3 regions of the Erwinia sp. PME.40.26/001 genome follow, and region 2 is predicted to be linked to each of the others. Evidence: riboswitches for the same ligand, from Rfam matches in the RefSeq annotation. Region 2 holds a riboswitch; each other region holds the start of a gene.

Region 1 (6,604 bases), on a different contig from region 2:
TACTGGCTGAGGCCCCGCCGCACCTCGGCTTTATGTGGGAGTGCCCGGACTTCTTCACCCTGGCAGGCAAACAGATCCTGCTGATGTCCCCCCAGGGCATCCAGGCCCGGGGCTATGACCACCGCAACCTGTTCCAGAGTGGTTATATTGTCGGCCACTGGCAGCCGGGAGCCGACTTTACCCAAGAGGGCGACTTCACCGAACTGGATCGCGGCCATGATTTTTATGCCCCGCAGACCTTCGTCACACCGGATGGCCGCCGGATAGTGATGGCGTGGATGAACACCTGGGAATCAGCGATGCCAGAGCAGCAGGACGGCTGGTGCGGCATGCTTACCCTGCCCCGGGAGCTCACCCTGACGGCCGATCATCGTCTGCAGATGACCCCGGCGCGAGAGGTGGAATGCCTGCGCCAGAGCTGGCACCCGTGGCCTGCCGGGAAGCTAAAAAACCAGCAGCAGTGCGTCATGGAAAATTGTGAAATCAGTGAGGTACTCATCAGCTGGAACCGGGCCACCAGCGATGCGGAACAGTATGGCATCAGCCTGTCAGACGGTCTGCGCCTGTATGTCGACAGCCAGTCCCAGCGCCTGTTGCTGGCACGTCACTATCCGCTATGCGGTCTGAGTGGCGAACGTAGCGTCGCGCTCCCTGCCGGGGATACGCTCTCCCTGCGCATCTTCTTTGACCGCTCCTCGGTGGAAGTGTTTGTCAACGATGGCGAAGCCTGCCTGACCAGCCGTATTTTCCCCGGGCAGCGTCAGCTGTCGCTGTTTGCCTGGTCCGGCAGCGCGGACGTCACCGCGTGTGGAGCCTGGGACTTAGCCTGACGCACTGCCCTGCTGCTCACCCGTGACCACGGGTGAGCCTTTTGCCTCCCTACAAAATCATGTGCAAGGAATTCATCGATGAAAATAGCCGTCGGGATGATGCTGTGCGCCGGGATCTTTCCGGTCACCCTGTTTGCTGAAAGTACCTTAACCGTTGAACAGCGTTTTTTATTACTCGAAGCGCGTTTGAAAAAGGCAGAAAACCGCGCCGACCGGGCAGAAGCGGAAATGGTGAAATTAAAACAGAACACCCGGGGGGATAACGCCGCCACCGCCCACGCGGGCACCGCTCGCCCCCTCGACGTGAGCCTGAACACCCCGGCGGAACTGCGTTTTTATGGCGATGTGGAATTTAATGGCGACGCGGCCAGCCGCACGGGCAGCCTGACATCGTTAAAAACCAGCAGCAATAAAAGCTGGGCTCCCGGCAATAAAGAACGCTGGGATATTAACGGCCGCATACTGTTAGGCGTGGAGGGGATCCGCCAGGGTACTGAGGGGAAATATGCCGGATTCAACGTTCAGCCGCTGGCCGATATTCGCGGAAAAATGAATCTGGACGATGCGGCTTTCTTTTTCGGTCAGAAAGACCACTGGCAGGTGAAGACCGGGCGGTTTGAAGCCTGGGATATGTTTCCCCTCAATCAGGACACCTTTATCGAATACTCGGGCAATACCGCTAACGATCTGTACAGCGACGGCTACGGCTATATCTACATGATGAAGGAGGCGCGTGGCCGCAGTAACAGCGGCGGTAACCTGCTGCTGAGCCAAACCTGGGATAAGTGGTACGTTGAAGTGAACACCCTGATTGAGGATGGCAGCGCGCTGTATGTGGATCAGCGTTATCACGGCCGCACGATGGAAAACCAGAAAAATGTGATGTACGTGCGCCCGGTCGTGGCATGGCGATCCGATATCTGGTCCGTCGCCGCCGCCATGGAAAGCAATATCGTGAATAACGCCTATGGCTATACCGACCGTGACGGCCGCTGGCGCGATCAGTCGGAGCGCACCGGCTACGGGCTGACCATGACGTGGAATACGTTAAAGAACAACCCGCAGAATGGCACCGTGGTGAACGTGAATACGGCCTATATGGATGCCCGGGAGGAAACCGACTTTAGCGCCGGGATTAATGCTCTCTGGCATCGTGTCGAACTGGGCTATATCTACGCCCATAATAATATCACGGAATTCTCAGCGTCCGGTGTCAGTGAGGAGTGTACCGCTGACTGCGCTATCTTCCAGCCGGGGCGCTACGACATTCATACCCTGCATACCTCCTGGCAGCTTCCCGATATCCTCGATATGCCCAACTTCACGGTCTATCTTGGCGGTTACGCGTCATGGCTGAATGCCGCCGATGACGATCGGGGAAATCATCAGCCACGTTACGGCGCACGCGTGCGGGCGAAATACCTCTTTTAACGCTGACGTCACCGCCAGGCACGCCTGGCGGTTCCCCAGCCCCCGCTTAGTTACGCCATCCCAGCCCTGGCGCCACATGCTTAAGGATCGCTTCAATGGTGTGTGCGCAGTAATCCACCCCCAGCTGATTCGGCACGGTGAGCAGCAGCGTATCGGCTTCGGCAATCGCTTCGTCCTGCGCCAGCTGTTCAATCAGCCGGTCAGGTTCTGCGGCGTAGCTGCGGCCAAAAATCGCCCGGGTTTTCTCATCAAGATACCCCACCTTATCCCCTTCTTTACCGCTGTTGCCGAAGTACGCCCGATCCTTCTCGTTCACCAGCGCAAAAATACTGCGGCTGACCGAGACGCGCGGCGTACGCAGGTGTCCCGCGGCTTTCCACGCTTCACGATAGGCGCGGATTTGTGCCGCCTGCTGAATGTGGAAAGGTTCGCCGGTTTCATCATCCTTCAGCGTCGAGCTTTGCAGATTCATCCCCAGCCTGGCCGCCCACACCGCCGTGGCATTGGAGCCCGCCCCCCACCAGATGCGGTCGCGCAGCCCTTCAGAGAACGGCTCCACGCGCAGCATGCCCGGCGGGTTAGGAAACATCGGCTGCGGGTTCGGTTTGGCAAAGCCTTCGCCGCGCAGCACATCCAGCAGCACTTCGGTGTGATGACGCGCCATATCCGACTCGTTTTCCCCTTCCGCAGGCTGATAGCCAAAATAGCGCCAGCCGTCGATCACCTGTTCAGGGGAACCCCGGCTGATGCCCAGCTGCAGACGCCCCCCTGAAATCAGGTCAGCGGAACCGGCATCTTCCGCCATATACATCGGGTTCTCGTAACGCATATCGATCACCCCGGTGCCAATCTCAATGCGCCGGGTTTTCGCCCCGACGGCGGCCATCAGCGGGAAGGGTGAACTTAACTGACGGGCGAAGTGGTGGACGCGAAAATACGCGCCGTCTGCGCCGAGCTCTTCCGCCGCCACGGCCAGGTCGATAGACTGTAGCAGGGCGTCAGCGGCTGAACGGGTGCCGGACTGCGGGGACGGTGTCCAGTGACCGAATGACAGGAATCCAATACTTTTCATAGGGTTTCTCAACAGGATAAAACGAATCAATTCAGTATAAGTACGCGCTATCTCGCCAGCTGGCAAGGATTGCTATCCAAAATGAATTATCGTATAACAATTCACTCCGAGGGGTGTCCTGTATGGGCTGAGATGGCGTAATAAGCCGAACCCTTTGAACCTGATCTGGGTCATGCCAGCGAAGGGACGGGTAGGCATTATTCTCGCCTGATCACACCTCCGCGCACCTGGATCGCCACTTAAATGAGGGGATTCTGTGTCGAACACCATTGAGCCTGTCGATTTCAGCCACGGCCTGTACGGACGTTTACGCCAGCAGGCGGGCAACGACTGGCAGGACTATGTGGCGCATCCGTTTATTCAGCAGCTCTCAACGGGCACGCTGCCCGAAACCGCCTTTCGCCGCTATCTGACCCAGGATTACCTGTTTCTGATCCACTTTGCCCGTGCCTGGGCGCTGCTGGTCAGCAAGCTGCGCACGCTGCCGGAGATGCGTGCCGCTACCGCCTCGCTCAATGCCATTGTCAGCGAACTGCCGCTGCACGTCCGCTACTGCGAGAGCTGGGGGCTGAACGAGGCACAGATGGCCGCTGAACCGGAGGCGGCAGAAACCATGAACTACACCCGCTACGTGCTGGATATCGGTCACTCAGGGGATGCGCTGGATCTGCTGGCCGCCCTGCTCCCCTGTGTGGCAGGGTATGCCGAAATCGGCCTGGGCCTGCTGGCCTCCCCCCGCACGGTGCTGGCAGGCAGCCCTTACGCTTCCTGGATCCGCAACTATGCGGACCCGGACTACCTGACCGGGGTACGTGCCGCCCTTGCACTGCTGGAAACGGTCGGCCAGCAGCGGGGAGCCGGCAGCCGCTTCCCTGCCCTGTCCGAGATTTTTACCACCGCTACCCGCCTGGAGTCGGCTTTCTGGCAGATGGGACTCAACGCGGTACCGACCCCGTGACCGCCCATTCCGCTTCGCCACCGCCGGGCATCGCGGTTCGCCATCTGACGCTGCGCTTCGGCCCGCGCCCGCTCTTCAGCGATCTCAGCGTGGATATTCCCGCCGGGCGTTTTGTTGCGCTGCTGGGGGCCAGCGGCTGCGGCAAAACCAGCCTGCTGAAGATCATTGCCGGGCTGCTCCCGCCCGATGCCGGTTCGGTCTGCGGCAGCGACGGCCTGCCGCTGGCCGGGCGCATCGCCTGGATGGGTCAGAAAGATCTGCTTTATCCGTGGCTGTCGATCCGCGACAACGTCACCCTCGGCGCGCGGCTGCGCAGGGAGCCCGTTGACAGTGCCCGGGCTGACCACCTGCTGGCGCGCGTCGGGCTGCACGACTATGCCGGCCTTCATCCCGCCGCCCTCTCCGGCGGCATGCGCCAGCGTGCGGCCATCGCCCGCACCCTGTATGAGAACCGCCCCGTTGTGCTGATGGACGAACCCTTCTCTGCGCTCGACACGCTGACGCGGGCGAAGATCCAGACGCTGGCCGCTGAGGTGCTGGCGGACCGCACCGTACTGCTGATCACCCACGACCCGATGGAAGCCTGCCGTCTGAGCCACCATCTGCTGGTGCTCTCCGGGCACCCTGCGGGCATCGACGACAGTCACACCATTGGCGGCCTGCCGCCGCGTGCGCCGGATGATGCCGACCTGCTGAAAAGCCAGGGGCAGCTGTTGCAACAGCTGCTGAGGGCGGCAGGATGAGGGCCAGCCTGGCAGGTCACGCTCGCGGGCTGATAATTTTTAGCGGACTGATCCTGCTGTGGTGGCTGGCCACCCTGAGCACGATCCCGGCCTTTTTGCTGCCCTCACCGGTCGCGGTGGCCAGTGCGCTGTGGGAGTGGCGCGCCTTTCTCGCTTATCACAGCCTGATCACCGCATCGGAAGTGCTGGCCGGGCTGGTGCTGGGCGTGTTGCTGGGGTCGCTGCTGGCCATCCTGATGATCGTCTCCCCCCCGTCTGCAGCGCTGGCTGATGCCGCTGGTGCTGACCAGCCAGGCCATTCCGGTATTTGCACTGGCCCCGCTGCTGGTTCTGTGGTTTGGCTTTGGCCTCAGTGCCAAAGTGGCGATGGCGGTGCTGGTGATTTTTTTCCCGGTAACGTCGGCCCTGTTTGACGGGCTCAGGCGGGTCAATCAGGACTACCTGGATCTGGCGCGCACCATGGGGGCCTCTGGCTGGGCCCAGCTGCGCCACGTCCGTCTGATGGCGGCGTTACCGGCTTTCGGTTCCGGCCTGCGGATGGCCGCCGCCGTGGCACCGATTGGCGCGATTATCGGGGAATGGGTCGGGTCCGCCGGAGGGCTGGGCTTCGTTATGCTGAACGCCAACGCACGCATGCAGACGGATCAGTGTTTTGCCGCATTGTTTATTCTGGTGCTGATGACCGTCTTACTCTGGATGGCCGTCGACACCCTGCTCCACCGCCTGATTAACTGGGCACCTGAATCATGATGATAACCTCTGGAAGGAAGATAAAATGATCAAGAACATCTGCGCCGGACTGCTGTTAAGCGGAGCCTGCAGCAGTGGGGCGATGGCTGGCGAGAAACTGACGCTGGTACTTGACTGGTACATTAATCCGGATCATGCGCCGATTATGGTGGCAGAGCAGATCGGTGCCTTTAAGGCCGAGGGACTGGACGTGACGATTATCCCGCCTTCCGACCCGTCGCTGCCGCCGCGTCTGGTGGCGGCCAGACAGGCGGACCTTGCCATCACCTATCAGCCCCAGCTGCATTTTTTCGCCGATGATGGCCTGCCGCTGGTCCGCGTGGGAACGCTGATTAACACACCGCTGAATACCGTCATCACCCTGGATAAGCGTATTACCTCCCCGTCAGGGCTGAAAGGCAAGACCGTCGGTTATTCGGTCAGCGGCATTGAACAGGTGACGCTGAGCACCATGATGAAGCATCAGAAACTCAGCCTGAAAGAGATAAAGATGATTAACGTTAACTTCCAGCTGACCAGCGCCCTGCTGGCCGGGCAGGTGGATGCGGTGATCGGCGGTTACCGCAATATTGAAGCGGAGGAGCTAAGGTTGCAGGGTAAAGATCCGGTGGTGCTCAACGTCGAGGATTACGGCGTACCGGCTTATGACGAGCTGGTGATTGTCGCCAACCGCGACAGCGTGAACGAACCGAAGGTGAAGAAATTCCTCGCAGCGCTGAAAAAAGGCAACGACTATCTGCAGAAACACCCGCAGGAGAGCTGGCTGGCCTTTGCTAAAGCGCACCCGGAACTGAACACGGAGCTGAACCGCGTCGCCTGG
Region 2 (6,604 bases):
CCTGCGTTTGCCGCCCAGATGCCATTCGAATGATGGTGGCGACTGGCGGCCAGATGCTCAATAATAGCATGTTTATTTATACAGTGTTCACGCAGGTATTCTCTTATACTACGTTCCCATACAAAACAGGTCTTGACGCTTGACTGAAGCCTCTGGACAATCCGGGATTCTGTTAATCAGTTTGGAACATTATGGAAGCCTGGCTACAACATTTAATCACCCAGTCGCTGGCCTGGTCGCTGCTGGCTGTCGGGCTGATCACTTTCTTTGAATCGCTGGCGCTGGTCGGATTGCTGTTACCGGGCACGGTGCTGATGGCCTCTTTTGGTGCTCTGATCGGCAGCGGACAGATTGGCCTGTATCCCGCCTGGGCCGTCGGGACGCTGGGCTGTCTGCTGGGGGATTGGGTTTCCTACCTGATTGGCTGGCAGTTTAAAGGGCCGCTGCACCGCTGGTCGTTTATAAAAAAACACCAGAAGCTGATGGATAAAACGGAACATGCGCTGCACGCACACAGCATGTTCACCATCATTGTGGGCCGTTTTGTCGGGCCGACCCGCCCGCTGATCCCGCTGGTTGCCGGGATGCTGGAGCTGCCGATACGGAAATTTATTCCCCCGAATATCATTGGCTGCCTTCTCTGGCCACCGCTCTATTTACTGCCGGGCATTCTCGCCGGTGTCGCGATTGATGTGCCGAAAGAGGCCAACAGTGCGATGTTTAAGTGGCTGCTTCTGGGGGTTGCGATCCTGGTCTGGCTGGGATGCTGGCTGTGCTGGCGCTGGCTGCGTGCCAACAAACAGCACGACTGGGCGACGGTGTATTTGCCGCGAACACGCCTGCGCTGGCTGGCTCCGCTGATGATGCTCCTGGCAGTGGCCAGCTTCACGGCCCTGCAGTTCCATCCGATGATGCCGATTTTCCGCCACCTACTGTGGGACGTGTTCTTCTAAGGTTACCCCCAGCACTGTCGCTTCCGGTACGGCACCGCGCTGCAACTGCGCGGTGCTGCCGTCCCAGTAAACCCGTCCGTCGACAATCAGCAGGCTACGCGGTGCAATCGCGGCGGCGTCTTCAATGCTGTGCGACACCATCAGCAGGGTAATATTTCGCTCGCTACAGACCTCATCCACCAGGCCCAGCATCTCTTTGCGCAGGGCCGGATCCAGCGCAGAAAAGGGTTCATCCAGCAGCAGGATCGGCTGCTGACGAACCAGGCAGCGGGCGAGGGCGGCACGCTGGCGCTGGCCGCCGGAAAGCTGGTGCGGCAGTCGGTGCAAATGTTCCGTCAGCCCGACGCGCTGTGCAATGTTCTGTAACGCGTGCTTTTGCTGGTGGTTCAGTTTCAGCCCGGGATGTAACCCCAGCCCGATATTCTGCGCCATGGTCAGATGGGGGAAGAGGTTATTTTCCTGAAACAGCATGGATACCGGACGCTGCGCGGGGGCGCTGTTGCGGTGATCGCTGCCATTCAATATCAACTCGCCGCCGTTGACCGGCAGAAAGCCGGCGATCAGACTCAGCAGGGTACTTTTTCCTGCTCCGCTGGGGCCCAGGATGGCCAGTCGTTCCCCCGCCTGCACGCTGAAGGTAAAGCGCATCGGCAGGTGATGATACAGCCAGGTCAGATTAGTCAGGTTTAGCATGGTTCCCCGGCAGTTTTTCAATCAGAGTGAACAGCAGGAAGCAGAGCAGCAAAAGTAACAGCGCGGTGACCGCCCCGTCACTGCTGCGGTATGAGCCTATCTGCTGATAAAGATAAAACGGCAGGGTGCGGAAGTGCTCATTGCCAAACAGTGCCACCACGCCAAAATCACCAATTGACAGCACGCAGGCAAAAGCGAGCGCCTGCGCAAGGGGGCGCTTCAGGGCGCGCAACTCAATCAGCCGCAGACGGTTCCAGCCGCGAATATCCAGCGACAGGCAGAGCCGTCCATAGCGTTCAGCCATATCGCGCAGCGGGTTCTCCAGCACTTTCATCGCATACGGCACCGCCATCAGTGCGTTAGTCACAATCACTATCCCCTCTGCCGACGCCGGCAGCCCGATGGTCTGGTTGAGCAGCAGGAAAAAACCGGTGGCCAGGACAATCCCCGGCATCGCCAGTATCAGCATGCCACTCAGTTCCAGCGTCTGCCCCCACAGCAGGCGCTGGCGCTGGCGCAGTTCACGGCTGCTCCATAGCAGCATCAGCGTCAGCACCACGCTGAGGACCCCAGCGCCCAGGGCAATGCGCAACGAGGTGAACGTCGCCTGCCACAGTGCGGGCTGGTGCAGGACGCCGCCAAACCCCTGATTCATTCCGTCGGCCACCACCGCCAGCAGCGGTGGCAGGATCAGCAACAGCATGCTGGCGATCATCAGTCCGTCAAGCAGGCGGGCGCGACCGCTGTCCTGCGGGTTACGCCAGCCCCCGAGGCTGTCACTCCCCGTCGGCAATACCTTACTCAGGCGCTGGCTTAACATCACGAGCCCGAGGCAGCACACCATCTGTATCAGCGCCAGCAGGGCGGCCCGCCCGGGATCGTAATCAAAACTCAGCGCCTGGAAGATCGCCAGCTCAATGGTGGTCGCTCGCGGCCCGCCCCCGAGGGACAGCACGGTGGCAAAGCTGGCAAAGCACAGCATGAAGATCAGTGCCCCGGCAGGCAGAAGCTGACGCCGCAGCCACGGCCATTCGACAAGGCGAAAATGCGCCCAGCCACTCAGCCCCAGCTGGGCGGCGATCTGTCGCTGTTCAGCGGGGATCTGCTGTAAGGCCTGGAGCAGCAGGCGCGTAGCCAGCGGCAGATTAAAGAAGACATGGGCCAGCAGGATCCCCTGCAGGCCATAGGGAGTGAATGAGTAGCCAACGCCGAGCAGGGCGCAAAGCTGCGCCAGCCAGCCGCTGCGGCCGTACACGCTGAGAAGACCAAACACGGCCACCAGTACCGGCAGTACCAGCGTCATAGCACACAGCCGCAGCAACGTGCCACGTCCGGGGAAGCGACGGCGGTAAAGCGCACGCGCCACGGGAATAGCCGGGAGTACCGACAGCAATGCCGACAGCAGCGCCTGCCAGAAAGAGAAGCGCAGCACGTGCCACAGGTAGCTGTCCTGCCACAGTCCGCGCCAGTCCGTGGCGGGCGCGTTTTGCCACAGGGCGAAAAACGCCAGCAGGGCCACGCTGACCAGCAGCAGGCCGGCCAGCAGGCCCGGGACTAACCAGCCGGGAATTAGCGGCTGACGGCGCGTTGCCATGCACTAATCCACTGGCTGCGCTGGGTGGCAACGTCCTGCGGGCTGAACTGCAACGAAATGGCCGGCACGGTCAGGGTGTTGAACCCTTCTGGCAGCGCGGTATGGGTAGCCGGATACATCCAGTTGCCGGTAGCAATGGTTTTCTGGAAGGGTTGTGTCATCACGAATTGCATAAATGAGTGTGCCAGCTCAGGCTGCTTACTGGCTTTTAACTGCCCGGCCACCTCAACCTGCAGATAGTGGCCTTCACTGAAGTTTGCCGCGGCATACTGATCTTTCTTCTCTTCAATCAGATGATAAGCAGGCGAGGTCGTGTAACTGAGCACCATATCACTTTCCCCTTTCAGGAACAGACCGTAGGCCTCACTCCATCCTTTCGTCACGGTGACGGTCTTCTTCGCCAGTTGCTGCCAGGCTTCCGGGCTCTTATCGCCGTAAACTTTCTGCATCCACAGCAGCAGGCCAAGCCCAGGAGTGCTGGTGCGCGGATCTTCATAAATCACCTTCAGAGGACGGTCGCTCTCGACCAGCTCCTTCAGGCTTTTCGGCGGGTTCTGCAGTCTGGTTTTATCATAAACAAAAGCAAACCAGCCGTAGTCATAGGGGACAAATGTTGTGTTCGTCCAGCCGCCCGGCACCGTAGCGTGGCGGGTGTCTACCTTTGACGGCGCAAACAGGCCGGTTTTTTCGGCGGCATCCAGCAGATTGTTATCCAGCCCCAGCACCACGTCGGCCTTGCTGTTTTTGCCTTCCATACGCAGGCGATTGAGCAGCGAGACGCCGTCTTCCAGTGCGACGAATTTCAGCTCACAGTTGCACTGCGCTTCGAAGGCTTTTTTAATCGCCGGCCCCGGCCCCCATTCGGCAGAGAAGGAGTCATAGGTGTAAACCGTCAGGGTATCTTTCGCCGCGAGGGCAGGCAGGGAAAACAGCGCCAGCAGAGGGAGTAATTTTTTCAACACTTTGCGTTCCTTTAAGGGAAAATGCGCAAAGGATCTGAGTCAGTGACACTCTCAAATCCCTACGCCGGTATGATCCGGATCAGGTTCGACGGGTTTTTCTCAGCGAAAACATGCTGCACAGACATTGACCCGGCGTCGGGCAATGTCTCAGCAGGGTGTTCGCACCCCGTTGAGAACGGCCTATTCTAGTGGTTTCGTCTTTGTTACGAAAGCGTCATGATTCGGGCGGCGCGAACCAGGCTGATTTAAAGTCAAACCAGCCGAGGGTATTCATGCGTACGCCGCGCATGCTTCGCTGGCCGTGCAGCAGCAGCCAGTGATGGAACAGGGGATGCAGATAGTTACTGTCTATCAGCTGTTTGCTCCAGTCAGCCAGCGGCAGGGTCTGTTCGCGCCACTGCCGCGCATCGTTTTCCCAGTCGGTGGGCACACAGTGGTGCATCAGCGGGATCTCATACAGCAGCGAAAACAGGGAAAACTCTAGCGGCAGCGTGAAGTTGGCGCTGCCCAGCCAGATGTCACTTTCCGCCTCACCGCGATACCAGCTTTCGTAGTCAATTTCCTGGGTGATGAGCGTGACGCCGTGCGTGGCAAGGATCGGCCCCAGCGCGTTGGCGATCCCCTGATGCTCGATATGATCGCTGTACCAGGTGATGGTCAGTGAGGTCAGCCCTGCGGGTTTTTCTGCGGTCGCCATTGAGCGTCGGTGATGCCAGCGCGGCAGCAGCCCGTAAGCCGGGAACCAGTAGCGCTGATAGGCGATGCCGCTGTGGTTAAGCAGGGCAATCGGGTTAAAAATGGTGCTGATCCAGCGGCGCAGCTGTTCATTGCGCCCCTGCTCAGAGCGCTGGTCGAACATCAAAAAATAGCAGCCCTCTTCCAGACGACTCTCTTCCGACTTCTCATCGGTATTTTCGCTCTGCAGTTTGACCCCGGAGTAGACCAGCTCATCGCTGATCTCCGGCAGGACCCAGATATTGACCTCATCTATCAGCGCCCGGTAGCCGAAATAGTCATCAAAGGCGGAAATACGCAGCTGGCTGTGCTGATTGCGTTCCACCGCGTAAGCCCCGGTGCCGACCGGCTGACGGGCAAAGTTGCGCATATGCGGCCACTCTTTTGGCAGGATCATGGCGCTGACGCTGCCCAGCAGCCACGGCAGCCAGTTATCGGGCTGGTGCAGATAAATATCCAGCGTCCACGGCGTGTGGCACTCAATCCGGTCTAAATGGCTGTAAAGCGGCTGCGTTTTCAGGCGTTCCAGGCTGGCAATGACATCGTCGACATCCAGCTCACGGCCGTGATGAAAGTGGATCGCCGGGCGCAAAAAGAAGCGCCAGTGATCCGGTGCAATCTGCTGCCAGTGGTGGGCAATATCCGGCTCGATTTCCCCGTTTTCCTCATTTATTCGCGCCAGCCCGTTAAAAATCTGCCGGGCAAGGTGAGTTTCAGAGCGACGCAGCGGCGTTCCGGGCAGCAGATTGAGCAGGGGACGATAGTAGAGCACGCGAAGAATGTGTTTTCCCTGACGGAAACTGCGGCCCAGATGGGAGAGCAGCATCTGGCGCACGCGATTTTTATCGCCGACTAACTGCACCAGCTGATCGATGCGATCCTGTTCCAGCAGATCCTCAGCCCGCTGTTGTTGCAGCGCCAGCCCGGTATAGCGGAAGGTCAGACGCGATCGCTTACCGCGCCCGGCCTCGGCCTGCCACTCCAGCCACCCCTGTTCCTGCATGGCATTCAGCAGGTTGCGCATATGGCGGCGTGAGCAGCTGAGTTGTACCGCCAGATCGCTGAGGGTGGTCTCCTGAGGCTGACCATCGCAGCACTGCCAGAGCCGGATAAATTGCTGCTGTAAACGGGGTGAGGACATAAAAGAGGAACCCTGTGTTAAAAGCTGTCTGTTTTTCCTGCCTTATATTACGGTGATAATGGCTGCAGATGAAAGAGTGGGAGGCATTCATATCTGAATGGCACTTGATCATCGTTATTCATCTCCCTGCTATTAAGGGTATTCTGAGTATGGTGCTTTTCACCAGCCAGCTAGCTTCGGCATAGCTGGCTTTTTTCGTGGGTTTTCTTCTAAGCTGTGGAGTAGTTATCCGCATTGTCCCGTCACTGAGGCCTTATTCATGTCATCGCTCCTTAGCCGTCGTATCCATCCGGTGTATCTGGCATTTATGGCGGTTTCTTTTATGGTCGGCATCGCCGGTGCGCTGCAGGCCCCGACGCTGAGTCTGTTTCTCAGCCGTGAAGTCGCGGTCCGGCCATTCTGGGTGGGGTTGTTTTACACCGTCAATGCGGTCGCGGGAATTGTGGTCAGCCTGCTTCTGGCAAAGCGATCCGACACCCGGGGCGATCGGCGGATGCTGATCCTGTTCTGCTGCGTGATGGCGACA
Region 3 (6,604 bases), on a different contig from region 2:
TGATCAGCCCCTGCTTCACATCCTCTTTATTCGGCAGGCCGAGATGCTCTTTCGGCGTCACGTAGCACAGCATCGCGCAGCCAAACCAGCCGATCATCGCGGCACCGATACCGGAGGTAAAATGGTCGTAACCTGGAGCAATATCTGTGGTCAGGGGGCCCAGGGTATAAAACGGGGCTTCATGACAGTGTTCGAGCTGTTCTGTCATATTGACGCGGATCATCTGCATCGGGATGTGGCCGGGTCCTTCAATCATCACCTGAACATCATATTCCCAGGCGATTTTGGTCAGCTCGCCCAGCGTGCGCAGTTCGGCAAACTGCGCTTCATCGTTAGCATCCTGGATGGAGCCCGGACGCAGTCCGTCCCCCAGTGACAGTGAGATATCATAGGCCGCGCAGATTTCACAGATATCGCGAAAATGCTGATAGAGGAAGCTCTCCTGGTGGTGTGACAGGCACCATTTTGCCATGATGGATCCACCGCGCGAGACGATGCCGGTCAGGCGTTTTGCCGTCATGGGCACGTAGCGCAGCAGGACGCCAGCATGGATTGTAAAGTAATCGACCCCTTGTTCAGCCTGTTCCAACAGGGTATCGCGGAAGATAGCCCAGCTCAGATCCTCCGCCACGCCGTTCACCTTTTCCAGCGCCTGGTAAATGGGCACCGTGCCAATGGGAACCGGGCTGTTGCGCAGGATCCACTCGCGGGTTTCATGTATATAGCGGCCGGTAGACAGATCCATGACCGTATCGGCCCCCCAGCGAACCGACCACACCAGTTTTTCCACTTCCTCCTCAATAGAAGAGCTGACCGCAGAGTTACCGATATTGGCGTTTACCTTCACCAGAAAGTTTCGGCCAATAATCATCGGCTCTGATTCCGGGTGATTAATATTGGCCGGGATAATGGCACGTCCGCTGGCAACCTCCTGACGGACAAACTCGGGGGTAATAGTGTCGGGCAGATGCGCGCCGAAGCTGTGCCCGGGATGCTGCTGCAGCAGCACTTCACTGCGGATCCGCTCCCGGCCCATATTTTCACGCAGGGCGATATACTCCATTTCCGGCGTCACTATGCCCTGGCGGGCATAGTGCATCTGGGTCACACAGCGACCCGGTAGTGCACGGCGTGGACGGGGCAGATGCTCAAAGCGGAGATGATCCAGTCCTTCGTCGGCCAGGCGTTGCTGCGTAAATGTCGAACTGACCTCACTGACCAGCCCGGTATCACTGCGCTGAAAGATCCAGTTGCTGCGTAATTTTTGCAGGCCGGCATGAACATTAATGGTGGCGTCCGGATCGCCGTAAGGGCCCGCCGTATCGTACACCGGCACCGGCTCATTTTCCTCCAGCAGCGGGCGATCGTGACTTCCGCCTACGGTGGTTGGACTGAGTTGTATTTCACGCATCGGTACGCGGATATCCGGCTGCGAGCCGGTCAGGTAGATCCGTTTTGAATGGGGAAAAGCGGTACCGCGCAGGGAATCAATAAACTGTTGTGCTTCCGCCCGCTGTTGGCGACGACGGTTTTTTTTCTCTGTGACAGGTTTTTCATGGGTAGACATAGCAATTTCCTGATAATAAACGGGAAGTTTGCTTGCCTGGAGGCGGGAGTAATAAGAACGTCGTGAGAGAAATCGTTTCACAGCGTTTTAGCATTTACTCTTGTTCCCTTCGCAGGTACTAACCTGATCAGGTTCCGCGGATCCCGAATTAACGGTCTCAGCCCCTAAGGGCACTCCGACAAGAAGAATAGTGTATTTTAAGCGGCCTTGTTTGCCATCCTGCGCCCGGGATGCTCACATACCCTAAGGTACGCACGCCGTCCGGACGACGCTTAAACCACAAAATGAATTCTGAAAGGGCAAGGCATGCCTTACCCTGACAGCCCATTCAGCATAATGGGGCTTTAAGGAAACGACAAGAAGTTTAGAGGGCAGCCGCTGTCAGGCCGGACGCGCAAGCGTACAGGCGTTAGCCGCTTCCTGATTTTCCGCACTTTTTTCCAGTGCCAGCTTGATGAACTTATCCTCCAGAGTAAAACGCGCCTCCAGCGCTTCACCGACAACCGACAGGGCATGCTGGAATTCGCGATAATTATCATGATCGATAGCGGTTTCCAGATGGGAATCATAAACCTGCATGATCAGCTCGGTATTCGCCTTTAGGGAGGGGTAGATAACCGCTGCTTTTGCCAGCTGCTCTGTACCTTCCAGCTCTTTGATAAAGCGTTCATAAACGGTGAAGTGGCCCGTAGAAAGATAATCCACCAGATTCTGGCAGAACAGATCCAGCGCGTTTTCATCGAGCGTCGTCAGCGTTTCCTTGTTAGGCTTAATGCCAGCCATTTGATAATAGGTAACCAGCAACTGCTTACGTGAGCGCAGACAAAAGTCTACCAGTTCACTGCACCCGCCAACGCGCGCGGTGAGGACTTCCAACTGGTTAAGCATGTTCAACTCCGTGAGTGTTATATTTTAACGTCTGACCTCAATCCAGTCTTTAAGCTGAGGATGATGAGCAAAATGATGGAACAGGAAATTTTAAGCGTAGACGCTGGCTGGTGGATTGTCAGCCACGAACATAAAATTTGGTTACCAAAAGGTGAACTTCCTCAAGGTAATGCGGGTTTACTGGGTCTGGCAGGATCGCGGGGATCGCCAATTGGAGAGTGGCAGGGGGAAACGGTATGGTTGATCCGCGATACCCGGCCTCACGAAATGGGATCGTTACGGCAGTTGATCGATCAGGACAGCGGCCTGTTCCAGCTGGTCGGACGCGGCATCCAGCTGGCTGAATTTTACCGTTCTCACCAGTGGTGCGGTTACTGTGGCCATGAGATGCACCACAGTAAAACAGAGTGGGCCTGTCTGTGCAGCCACTGTCGCCAGCGTTACTACCCGCAAATCGCCCCCTGTATCATTGTGGCTATCCGCCGTGGTGAGGAAATATTGCTGGCGCAGCACACCCGACACCGCAACGGTATTTTCACGGTACTGGCCGGTTTTGTGGAAGTGGGCGAAACCCTTGAGCAGACGGTGGCACGCGAAGTGATGGAAGAGAGTGGGATCACGGTGAAGAATTTACGTTACGTCTCTTCACAGCCCTGGCCTTTCCCACAGTCACTGATGATGGCGTTTATGGCTGACTATGACGCTGGCGATATCCATATCGATCCAAAAGAGCTGATCTCCGCTGGCTGGTATCGCTTTGATGCGCTGCCACCGCTGCCCCCGGCTGGCACTGTCGCCCGTCGGCTGATTGAAGATACCGTTGCATTGTGTCGCACAGAGGCGGAATAATTCCGACAATAATATTGTCGTTGCCATAATATTTTATATTTGCGATATATTCTCCTGGTTAAATGCGTAAAGGACCAGGAGAGAATGGTTTACTGTAAAAAATGACCGGCGTATCTGGCTTTATCTCTTCGATAATTTCAAATATCATCCTGTGCGGTAAACAAGTTATAGAATCCGTTATTGAATGAGATTTTATTAACGCCGGATTACGCCTGCACTATATTACCCATGGCATCAGTTTAACGGGATTTATGTGTTATCTTTTTTTACAGATCACGCTTTTTTGTGTAAAAAAATCAGCTAAATTCTATTCCGGACTGATTCATCAGGGGGCATGACTGAACCAGGGAAAGGTGTTTTCGCATATGGCAAATCAAGATAATGTCTGAAACAAAAAAACAAGGTTGTCTGTGGGGCGTCTGGCTCTGCTGGGGTATGAGCATTATTGCCTTTCTGCTTTCGACAAGGACGGTCTTATTGCTCTCTTTGGCTGGCATGGCGTGTTTCAGCCTGCTGCTAATAATTTCGAGTCTGTATACAAAAAGGATGATGACAAACGTGTTTAATTTCAACAGGAAAGAAGAAGAACGAGCCACTGAAAAATTGCCTTCACCCGCCAAAGCAGAACCCAGTACCCTTTTGCCTTCTTCTTTAAACGACGATAACAGTACGAAAGAAACCGTTATCTCTATCGGGACGGTATTACGCGGCGAAATTACTAATGAAAATAATATTACTATTAATGGCGTTGTTGAAGGCGATCTGACCAGCCAGAAAAGTACACAAATAGGAAAAGAGGGAAAGGTTATCGGCAAGATAAAATCCCTGAAGCTGGTGGTTAACGGGCTGCTTAAGGGAAGCTGTTATGCCAGAACGGTGATTATTATGTCGCGTGGCCGGATTGAAGGTGAAGTATACGCGAGCGAGTTTTCCATTGAAAAAGGCGGGGTGTTTATCGGTAACTCTCACCAGATTGAGGAGCCGCAGGCGCAGTCAGAGAAAAAAGATAAAAAACCGCTGGTCGCTAGCGGCCAGCGCGCCCCGGTTCTCACCGCCGTCGATCAAAAAGCTGATAAAACCCCCCCTGGCAATGAGAAAAAATAAGCCATACTGGCCTTATGATTGTTTCTGCCCCTGATCCTGACTGTTCTCGCCGAGCCGGGGTTGTACGCGTCGCCGCTCAATTTTTTGAGCGGTCGATCATCGTCAATTCCAATAAATGTTACACTGGCAGTCTGTATGGTGAGAGAGTCTCGTGATGAATGAACTGAAGAACGATCGATATCTGCGCGCGCTGCTGCGTCAGCCCGTTGATGTTACCCCGGTATGGATGATGCGTCAGGCCGGGCGTTATCTGCCGGAATACAAGGCTACCCGTGCGGTCGCCGGTGACTTCATGTCGCTGTGCAAAAATGCTGAACTGGCCTGTGAAGTCACGCTGCAGCCCCTGCGGCGCTATGCGCTGGATGCGGCGATCCTGTTCTCCGATATTCTGACCATTCCCGACGCAATGGGGCTTGGCCTGTATTTCGAAGCCGGTGAAGGCCCACGTTTTTCTTCGCCGGTGACCTGTCGTGCTGATGTTGAAAAGCTGCCTATCCCGGATCCGGAGCAGGAACTGGGTTACGTGATGAACGCCGTGCGCACCATCCGTAAAAATCTTAACGGCGACGTTCCGCTGATCGGCTTCTCCGGCAGTCCGTGGACGCTCGCTACCTATATGGTCGAAGGCGGCAGCAGTAAGGCCTTTACTAAACTGAAAAAGATGATGTATGCCGACCCGCAGACGCTGCATCTGATGCTGGACAAGCTGGCTGACAGCGTAACGCTGTACCTCAACGCACAGATCCGGGCGGGTGCGCAGTCGGTAATGATATTCGACACTTGGGGTGGCGTGCTGACCGGACGCGATTATCTGGAGTTCTCTTTGCATTACATGCACAAAATCGTTGACGGCCTGCTGCATGAAAATGAAGGACGTCGCGTACCGGTCACGCTGTTCACGAAAGGCGGCGGACAGTGGCTGGAAGCGATGGCTGCCACCGGCTGTGACGCGCTGGGTCTTGACTGGACGACGGATATTGCCGACGCCCGTCGCCGGGTTGGTCACAAAGTTGCGCTGCAGGGCAATATGGATCCGTCTATGCTCTACGCTGCACCGGCGCGTATTGAGCAGGAAGTCGCAGGGATCCTGGAAGGCTTTGGTCAGGGCGAGGGACACGTCTTTAACCTCGGCCACGGTATTCATCAGGATGTCCCACCCGAAAATGCAGGCGTATTTGTCGAAGCGGTACATAAGCTGTCCCGCCCTTACCACAGAGGATAAATCAGACAGGGGGAAGAGATGGAAATAGCGGATTTACGCGAACAGCAGCTCCGGCGCGCAGCAGAAGTCAGCTGTCAGGATGATTTTGAGGTGATGCCTCCCCGCCTGATAGGCGGTGCGGATGTCGGGTTTGAACAGGGCGGTGAAGTGACCCGTGCCGCGCTGGTCATCCTCGAATACCCCTCTCTGAAAATGGTTGAGTATCAGGTGGCCCGCATCGCCACTACGATGCCCTATATCCCCGGTTTCCTGTCATTCCGTGAGACACCCGCTCTGGAGGCTGCGTGGCAGCAGCTGGAGCACCATCCTGACCTGCTGCTGGTTGATGGCCACGGCGTGGCGCATCCGCGTCGTCTTGGCGTGGCCAGTCATTTCGGCCTGCTGGTGGACGTGCCAACGATTGGCGTGGCGAAAAAACGCCTCTGTGGCAAGTTTGAACCGCCAGGGGCCGAACCTGGCAGCTGTGAGGCGCTCAGCGATAAAGGGGAACTGCTGGGCTGGGTGCTGCGCAGTAAGGCACGCTGTAACCCATTGTTTATCTCTCCGGGCCACCGCGTCAGCCACGGCACCGCCCTTGAATGGGTACAGCGCTGCCTGAAGGGGTATCGTCTGCCCGAGCCTACGCGCTGGGCTGATGCGGTGGCCTCGCGCCGCACTGCTTTTACCGGGCTGCAGCTGGGTTAACCGTGCCGCTCAGTGGCTTTTCAGGTACACTGCGGCAAGCGCATTAATTCTGAGATCCCGATATGTTACGTAACCCGATTCATCTGCGGCTGGAAAAGCTGGAAAGCTGGCAGCACGTTACTTTTATGGCCTGCCTCTGCGAACGCATGGCACCCAACTACCGCGAGTTTTGCCAGCAGACAGGGTTTGGAGACGGCCAGCTGTATCGCCGTATTCTCGATCTGTTATGGGAAACGCTGGTGGTGAAAGATGCAAAAGTGAATTTTGACAGCCAGCTTGAAAAGCTGGAA

What was found. Region 2 has a riboswitch for thiamine pyrophosphate ahead of thiB (thiamine ABC transporter substrate binding subunit). Riboswitches for the same ligand answer to the same signal wherever they lie in the genome.
Region 1: another riboswitch for thiamine pyrophosphate. It lies ahead of ACZ3HG_RS05260 (TenA family protein); the one in region 2 lies ahead of thiB (thiamine ABC transporter substrate binding subunit).
Region 3: another riboswitch for thiamine pyrophosphate. It lies ahead of thiC (phosphomethylpyrimidine synthase ThiC); the one in region 2 lies ahead of thiB (thiamine ABC transporter substrate binding subunit).

Annotation. Positions count from the first base shown of each region.
Region 1 is NZ_JBVHNP010000001.1:1,068,266-1,074,869, forward strand. Features, by position in the region: gene ACZ3HG_RS05245 (glycoside hydrolase family 32 protein) at 1-830, shown strand, start outside; gene ACZ3HG_RS05250 (carbohydrate porin) at 909-2,261, shown strand; gene ACZ3HG_RS05255 (LLM class flavin-dependent oxidoreductase) at 2,308-3,333, opposite strand; TPP riboswitch at 3,433-3,537, shown strand; gene ACZ3HG_RS05260 (TenA family protein) at 3,602-4,291, shown strand; gene ACZ3HG_RS05265 (ABC transporter ATP-binding protein) at 4,288-5,034, shown strand; partial or broken gene ACZ3HG_RS05270 (ABC transporter permease) at 5,031-5,784, shown strand; gene ACZ3HG_RS05275 (ABC transporter substrate-binding protein) at 5,810-6,604, shown strand, end outside.
Region 2 is NZ_JBVHNP010000006.1:148,691-155,294, reverse strand. Features, by position in the region: gene ACZ3HG_RS17205 (DedA family protein) at 192-953, shown strand; gene thiQ (thiamine ABC transporter ATP-binding protein ThiQ) at 930-1,646, opposite strand; gene thiP (thiamine/thiamine pyrophosphate ABC transporter permease ThiP) at 1,630-3,240, opposite strand; gene thiB (thiamine ABC transporter substrate binding subunit) at 3,216-4,202, opposite strand; TPP riboswitch at 4,241-4,381, opposite strand; gene sgrR (HTH-type transcriptional regulator SgrR) at 4,417-6,078, opposite strand; gene ACZ3HG_RS17180 (MFS transporter) at 6,338-6,604, shown strand, end outside.
Region 3 is NZ_JBVHNP010000017.1:4,966-11,569, reverse strand. Features, by position in the region: gene thiC (phosphomethylpyrimidine synthase ThiC) at 1-1,567, opposite strand, end outside; TPP riboswitch at 1,655-1,755, opposite strand; gene rsd (sigma D regulator) at 1,949-2,455, opposite strand; gene nudC (NAD(+) diphosphatase) at 2,531-3,304, shown strand; gene ACZ3HG_RS22750 (bactofilin family protein) at 3,686-4,408, shown strand; gene hemE (uroporphyrinogen decarboxylase) at 4,563-5,630, shown strand; gene nfi (deoxyribonuclease V) at 5,649-6,314, shown strand; gene ACZ3HG_RS22735 (YjaG family protein) at 6,377-6,604, shown strand, end outside.